Regions from separate parts of the Cryobacterium sp. TmT2-59 genome, predicted to be linked through region 2. Evidence: predicted binding sites of a transcription regulator. Region 2 holds the regulator's gene; the other holds the start of a gene.
The links. Region 2 encodes HrcA, which represses chaperone genes, less so after heat shock. Its sites were predicted from a motif close to TTNGCACTCGNNNNNNNCGAGTGCNAA; they were not measured.
Positions count from the first base shown of each region.

Region 1: the regulator HrcA is predicted to act here: its motif matches at 1,775-1,801, upstream of groL (chaperonin GroEL).

Region 1 is NZ_SOGM01000038.1:16,730-20,679, forward strand. Features, by position in the region: gene groL (chaperonin GroEL) at 111-1,730, opposite strand; gene E3T24_RS06330 (DUF3048 domain-containing protein) at 1,850-2,833, opposite strand; gene E3T24_RS06335 (cold-shock protein) at 3,003-3,206, opposite strand; gene E3T24_RS06340 (LytR C-terminal domain-containing protein) at 3,487-3,950, opposite strand, start outside.
Region 2 is NZ_SOGM01000062.1:14,380-18,329, forward strand. Features, by position in the region: gene dnaJ (molecular chaperone DnaJ) at 7-1,128, opposite strand; gene hrcA (heat-inducible transcriptional repressor HrcA) at 1,194-2,216, opposite strand; gene E3T24_RS10390 (DUF4870 domain-containing protein) at 2,383-2,829, shown strand; gene E3T24_RS10395 (DUF4870 domain-containing protein) at 2,926-3,306, shown strand; gene hemW (radical SAM family heme chaperone HemW) at 3,482-3,950, opposite strand, start outside.

The DNA.
Region 1 (3,950 bases), on a different contig from region 2:
CCGCATCCCCGGGCACGCAGAACAGGGCGCCTCCCGGAGGAGACGCCCTGCCCTGTGGAACGGTGTTGCAGTCGTGCGATCGTGCGATGAAACAGTGAAGCGGTGTGGACTTAGAAGTCCATTCCGCCGCCCTGGTCGCCGACCGGAGCAGCGTTCTTCTCCGGCTTGTCGGCGACGACGGCCTCGGTGGTGAGGAACAGGCCGGCGATCGACGCTGCGTTGAGCAGCGCGGAGCGGGTGACCTTCACCGGGTCATTGATTCCCGCAGCGAGCATGTCAACGTACTCACCGGTCGCGGCGTTGAGGCCCCAACCGATGGGCAGGTTGCGCACCTTGTCGGCGACAACGCCCGGCTCCATGCCGGCGTTGAGGGCGATCTGCTTGAGTGGAGCGTCGATGGCAACCTTGACGATGTTCGCGCCGGTTGCCTCGTCGCCGACCAGTTCGAGCTTCTCGAACGCGGTCTTGCCGGCCTGGATCAGTGCAACGCCACCACCGGCGACGATGCCCTCTTCGACGGCAGCCTTCGCGTTGCGGACGGCGTCCTCGATGCGGTGCTTGCGCTCCTTGAGCTCAACCTCCGTCGCGGCGCCGGCCTTGATGACGGCAACGCCGCCGGCGAGCTTGGCGAGACGCTCCTGGAGCTTCTCACGGTCGTAGTCGCTGTCGGTGTTCTCGATCTCGCTGCGAATCTGCTGGACGCGTCCGGCGATCGCTTCGGGGTCGCCGGCACCTTCGACGATGGTGGTCTCGTCCTTGGTGATGACGATCTTGCGGGCGTTGCCGAGCAGGTCGAGCGTAACGTTCTCGAGCTTGAGGCCGACCTCTTCACTGATGACCTGTCCACCGGTGAGGATGGCGATGTCCTGCAGTTGGGCCTTGCGACGGTCGCCGAAGCCGGGGGCCTTGACGGCGACCGACTTGAAGATTCCGCGGATCTTGTTCACAACGAGCGTGGCCAGGGCCTCGCCGTCGACGTCCTCGGCGATGATGAGGAGCTGCTTGCCGGTCTGGATGACCTTGTCCACGATCGGGAGGAGGTCCTTGATGTTCGAGACCTTGGAGTTGACGATCAGGATGTAGGGGTCTTCGAAGACCGCTTCCTGACGGTCGGGGTCGGTCACGAAGTAGGCGGACAGGAAGCCCTTGTCGAAGCGCATGCCCTCGGTGAGCTCGAGCTCGGTGCCGAGAGTGTTCGACTCCTCGACGGTGACGACACCCTCCTTGCCGACCTTGTCGATGGCTTCGGCGATGATGGCGCCGATTTCGGCGTCTCCGGCGGAGATGGAAGCGGTGGCCGCGATCTCTTCCTTGGTCTCGACCTCTTTCGCGTTGGCGATGAGTTCGGCGATCACGGCAGCCGTGGCCTTCTCGATGCCGCGCTTGAGGCTGATCGGGTCTGCTCCGGCCGCGACGTTGCGCAGGCCTTCGCGAACGAGCGCCTGAGCCAGGACGGTGGCGGTGGTGGTTCCGTCGCCCGCGACGTCATCGGTCTTCTTGGCGACCTCTTTGACGAGTTCGGCACCGATCTTCTCGTACGGGTCATCGAGTTCGATTTCCTTGGCGATGGACACGCCGTCGTTGGTGATCGTGGGTGCGCCCCACTTCTTCTCCAGCACCACGTTACGTCCGCGCGGGCCGAGGGTGACCTTGACAGTGTCAGCGAGGATGTTCAGGCCACGCTCAAGGCCGCGACGGGCCTCTTCGTTGAAAGCAATGATCTTTGCCATATGTGTTTCTCGTCCCTCCCGGACGTTACCAAAACGGTGATGGGTTGGCACTCAAAAGGAGAGAGTGCCAAGTGCAATTCTGGCACTCTGGGGTCGAGAGTGCAAGTGAACGCCGGGTGCTACTGGCGCAGCTCGACCGAGCCTCGGTCACCCGGCACCAACTCGATCCAAGTGTTGCCGGCCGCGAGCCGCACCGCCTGGCCGTTGTCGTCCACCAGCCGGATCGGCGCATCCCGGTCGGTCTTGGACCAGGTCGCATGCAGGCTCTTGCCGCCGGCCGACACCCAGGCCTCCCCGGAGCCGACCATCGTGGTCTTGGGCACGTTCGTGGAGGTTTCGTCGATGTCGACCCGCAGGATCAGGACGTTCGTCGCGCGGAGCTGTGCGCCGGAGCCGTCCAGGTCGGGCGTCCCCTCCTGGGAACGCAGGTAGGTCAGGCTCGCCTGGTCCCAGGTCCAGCCGGGCCAGCGCTGGTCGGAGAAACGGGAGTCGACGGCCGAGACGGCCTCACCGTCGGTGGCAGCGGATGACCCCGCCACCGTTGGGGTGTACGAGAACTGCTGTGCGGGGACCGCCACGGTGTCGTTCCGGTCGACCAGCTCCTTCGCCTTCAGAATGACGTTGTGCGGCGCATCGCGTGAGTCTTCCCGGTAGAACACACCGGTCTCGTCGCTCTCCTGGGAGACGGTGACCACGTCGGTGGCCTCCATCAGGTCGACGAACTGCTGCTGGCCGCCGGAGTACGCCACGATGCCGCCGAAGGGCGCAATGATGTCGGGATCCATGGGACGGATGGAGCGCACCGGTCCCACCAACTCGGGGATGCCGGACTGCCACACGGCCACGTACCGGGTCAGGCCGCCCTCCACGAGTTCCTCGAAGACGATGTCGGTGCGCTCGAGCCCGACCTGCGGCCTGGCAGCCTCGTGATTGTCGATCTTGACCGCCAGCGAGGGACTGAGCGCGCTTCCCGCCGGCACGGGGGTGCCCCGCAACGGAGCCAGCGCCGTGGCATCCGGGCTCTCGTCACCCGCAGAACTCTGAGCGGGCGCGGGCGCCAGGGCCGAACATGAGGTCAACGTGAGCAGGAACGGAAGAAGCACGGCACCGAGCATCCGGCTGGACCGGAATTTCTGTGCCGTGCTTCGTCGTCCTGCTTTAGCCGTTCTGTCGCCTGTCACGCCACACACACTACTGCGGCTTCATCGCCGCGCGTGTACGGGAGGTGTATTCAGGGTCCGGCTCGATTGTTCGCCTGAATTGTGCGCTGAATCAGACCGGGCGGACCGATTCGGCCTGGGGGCCCTTCGCCCCGGTGCCGAGTTCGAAGATCACGTGCTGGCCCTCTTCGAGAACCTTGTAGCCGTGCATGTCGATGGCCGAGTAGTGGACGAAGACGTCCTGGCCACCTCCATCGACCGTGATGAAGCCGAAACCTTTTTCAGCGTTGAACCATTTGACGGTTCCGTTCGCCATGTGTAACTCCCTGTTGCTTTGGATTGATCGACACGCGCCCATTGGCCGTACCGGGCCTGGCGCATGTGACTGCGTCCATCCTGTGGGGCCAGTGGAATTCGCCTCTCTCGAGAGCGCCTGATTCAACAGAATGAGCGACCACTAGCCAATTTACGGAAGCTGTACAGGAACGAAAGGGGGTTGACGTAGGGCGCCCGGACGTATAAGCGGGGGCCGGGTAAAGGAGCCTCTCGCCTGCGGTTTCCCGGCGGCGGGGACGCTATCCGCAATTCGTTTTTCGTCATCCGGCGGGTACGTAATCTGCGCCGACCACGACGGTGAGGTCCGCCCCGGAGTCCGCGTAGTCGGAGGACGGCCGCACCCGGGATCCGGGCAGCGACTCGGCCACTCCTCGGGCGGCGCCCTCCAGGCCCGCATCGGCGTAGTACACCGTCGTCGTCGCGACGTCCTCGGTGTCGGCGTTGCCGAGCGTGTCCACGGTCCAGCCCGCCGTGGTGAGGGTCTCGCCGACGGCCTTGGCGACTCCGGCGCCGGGCGTGCCGTTCAACACCGTCACGCTCAGGCTCGGGTCGACGGTCGCGGCGGGGGTCGGGGTCGTGGTGGCGCTCGGGGCGGCCGCCGCGGCAGAGGAGGTGGCCGAGGCAGAGGCTGTTGCCGTGCCCGGCAGCGAGATGTTGAGATTGTTGTTCAGGAGGGCCAGCCCGACGACCCCGAGCCCGATCAGGAGGGCGGTCGCGCCGAGGG
Region 2 (3,950 bases):
GGACGCCTAGCCGCGGAACCGATCGCGGAGCTTGGCGAACAAGCCCTGCTGGAAGGCGCTGAGCGCCGGCGCGGGGGCCTTGTGCCGGGCCGCGAACGCTTCGATCAGTTCGCGTTCCTTGTGGTCCAGGCGCGTCGGGGTGGTCACGTGCACGCCGATCTTCAGGTCGCCGCGCCCGTTCCCGCGCAGGCGAGTCACCCCGCGCTCCTTGATCGTGATGACCTCCGCGCTCTGCATACCGGGCTTGATCTCGACCTCGATGTCCCCGTCGAGGGCCTTCACCGTGGCGGTGGTGCCCAGGATCGCATCCGTCATCGGCACCTCGAGGGTGGCGAGCAGGTCGTCGCCGTCGCGGCTGAAGACGTCGTGGTGGCGCACCTTCATCTCGAGGTACAGGTCGCCGTTGGGGCCGCCGGCCGGGCCGGCCTCGCCGCTGCCGGGCATCTGCAGGCGCAGTCCGGTGTCGACGCCGGCCGGGATGTCGACGGGCACCGTGCGGCGCGCGCGCACGCGGCCCTGGCCCTGGCAGGTGACGCAGGGGGTCGCGATGATCGTGCCGTAGCCGCGGCAGGAACCGCAGGGGCTGTTGGTCATGACGTTGCCCAGCAGCGACCGGACGGCACGCTGGATGTTGCCGGTGCCGTGGCAGATGTCGCAGGTTACGGGCGACGTGCCCGGCTGGCAGCAGGTGCCGCTGCAGCTGGTGCAGACGATGGCGGTGTCCACCTCGAGCTCACGGTGGGTGCCGAAGATGACCTCGTCGAGGTCGAGTTCGACCCGGACCAGTGCATCCTGGCCGCGCTCCCGGCGGGACCTCGGGCCGCGGGTGCCGCCGCCTCCGCCTCCGCCGAAGAAGGTCTCGAAGATGTCCCCGAAGTTGCCGAAGTTGGCGTCGGCGTACCCGTTGCCGCCGCCGGAGCGGCCGTTCCCGCCGCGGTCGTAGTTGTCGCGCTGCTTCGCGTCGCTCAGCACGTCGTAGGCGTGCGTCACGGATTTGAACCGCTCCGACGCGTCCGCGCCCGGGTTCACGTCGGGGTGCAGCTGCCGGGCGAGCTTGCGGTACGCCTTCTTGATCTCGTCGGTGGTGGCGTCGCGTGCAACGCCGAGTACTTCGTAATGGTCAGCCAAAGCTGGCTCTCCTCGATATGTTCTGATACGTGGTGCTCCCCCGGCTTCTCGGCACGGGGAACTGGTCAATTCTCGCCGAGTAGGCGTGAAAGGTAGCGGGCGACCGCGCGCACGGCCGCCATGTTGTTGGAGTAGTCCATCCGGGTCGGGCCGAGCACGCCGAGGCGGGCCAGGTTGCCACCCTGCGACGAGTAGCCGCTGGTGAGAACGGATGTCTCGGCCAGCCCGAACGGCGCGTTCTCCCGGCCGATGCTGACGGACACACCGTGCTGGTCGGTGGCCATCTCACCGAACAGGCGCAGCAGCACGACCTGCTCCTCGATGGCCTCGAGCACCGGGTAGATGCTGCCGGTGAAGTCTTCCTCGGTGCGGACGAGGTTGGCCGCCCCGGCCATCACCAGCCGGTCCTGCCGGTTGGCCCCGACCTGGTCGTGCAGGGTTCCGGTGATCAGGTCGACGGCTTCCTGCTGCTCGAACGGTCCGAGCACGCCGGCTCCGGTCAGGGCGGCGGCGGCCTCGCTCATGCTGAGTCCGACCAGGGCGTGGTTCAGGCGGGTGCGGAGTTCGGCCAGAACGGGCTCGTCGAGCTGCCGGGGCAGGTCCACGATGCGTTGCTCGACCCGGCCGGCATCCGTGATCAGCACCGAGAGCAGGCGCGTCTCGGACAGGGGCACCAATTCGACGTGGCGCACCTTCGCGCGGGACAGCGAGGGATACTGCACCAGGGCCACCTGGTGGGTCAGCTGGGAGAGCAGGCGCACGCTTCGCGCCAGAACCTCGTCGAGGTCAGCGGACTGGCCGAGGAAGGTCTCGATCGCCTGGCGCTGCGCCGCGGACAGCGGACGCAGGTCGGCCAGGTGGTCGACGAAGAGGCGGTAGCCCTTGTCGGTCGGGATGCGGCCGGACGAGGTGTGCGGGGCCGCGATCAACTCTTCCTCTTCGAGGAGGGCCATGTCGTTGCGGATCGTGGCCGCCGAAACTCCGAAAGAGTGCCGGTCGACGATCGATTTGGAGCCGACCGGCTCGCGGGAGGCGACGTAGTCTTGAACGATCACGCGCAAAACTTCGAGGCCGCGGTCAGACACCATGTTGTCGCCTCCTCCCGTTCATCCTGAGCGCAGTGCACTGGCACTCTTCGTATGAGACTGCCAATCATACCGCGACCGGCTGTGGTTCCCCATTGCTCCCGCATGATTGACGGCAGTACCTTAGGCATGTAACAAGCGTCCCCCCTGTGCACCGAAAGGCACGATCATGAGCAATTCCACTGAGCCAACACCCGACGATTCGAACTGGGGACAGCGGCCGCCGCAGCCTCCGTACCAGCCCGCTGCTCCGACCGCTGCGGCACCCCTGACGGAGGCGGAAGACCGGCAGTGGGCGTCCCTCGCGCACCTCGGCGGCATCCTGAGCTTTGCGCCGTCACTCATTATCTGGCTGGTCTTCAAGGACCGCGGCCGCTTCACCAACGTCGAGGCGAAGGAAGCGCTCAACTTTCAGATCACGCTCCTGATCGGTTATTTCGCCATCAACTTGGTCGCCAACGTGATCGGCTTCCTCACCTTCGGCCTCGGGGGCGTCATCGGCATCCTCGCCTGGGCGCTCTACATCGTCGGGGTCGTCCTCTCCGTCCTCGGATTCCAGAAGGCCAGGGAGGGAACGCACTACCAGTACCCCTACGCCCTTCACTTGATCAAGTAGCCGCTTGATCGGTAGCCGCTTGATCGGTAGCCGCTTGATCGGTAGCCGCTTGATCCCGTAGCCCGGCACCAGCCAGAACAGTCAGAAGGAGCACGAATGTCCGAGTCCACCCCACCGCAACCGCCCGCCGGCCAGTACCAGGCCGCGAGCCAGATGAACCCCGCAGACGAGAAACTGTGGGCCACCCTGATCCACATCGGCGGGATCCTGTTCAATTTCCTGCCCGCCCTGATCGGCTACATCGTGCTCAAGGATCGCGGCCCGTTCATCCGGGCGCACACGGCCACGGCGCTGAACTTCCAGATCACGTTGTTGATCGCGTACACCGTCGGGGGGCTCCTGACCATCATCCTGGTCGGGTTCCTCATTCTCGCCGCAGCGGGCATCCTGAACATCGTGTTCGGCATCATGGCCGCCCTCGCCGCCAACAAGGGCGAGTACTACACCTACCCGTTGACGATCAAGTTCGTCAACTAGGGCCAGTCACTAGCGGCAGACACTGGTCGCCCCGAGCCAATTCGACGGAGATTTTGATTTAAAAACACGGATGCGGGCTGTTCGGCCCCGATTCCGGCAAAATCTCCGTCGAATTGGTTCCAGGACGGGCTGAGGGCAGTGGGTGCGCCCGTCAGCGCGGCAGTGGGTGCGCCCGTCAGTCGGCGAGGAGGCGGCGCACGACCGCATCCGCCAGCAGGCGTCCCCGCAGGGTCAACTCGACCGTTCCGCCGAGGGCGGCCCGGGCGTCGATCAGTTCGTCGGCGATCAGTCCGGCAACCTCCCGGCGCCCGAGCGGGGTGAGCGTGTCGATCCGGATGCCCTCACGGATGCGGGTGCGCAGCAGCACCCGTTCCACTTCGCGGGTCGCCGCGTCCAGGGTTTCGCGCCCGGCCGCCGGTGAATCCCCGGCCCGGATGCGGTCGGCGTACGCCGACGGATGCTTGACGTTCCACCAGCGCACCCCGCCGATGTGGCTGTGGGCGCCCGGCCCGACGCCCCACCAGTCCTGGCTGCGCCAGTAGGCGAGGTTGTGCCGGGAGCGGTCCGCGTCATCCGTGGCCCAGTTGCTGACCTCGTACCAGCCGTACCCGGCGGCGGCGAGTAGTTCGTCGGCCAGTTCGTAG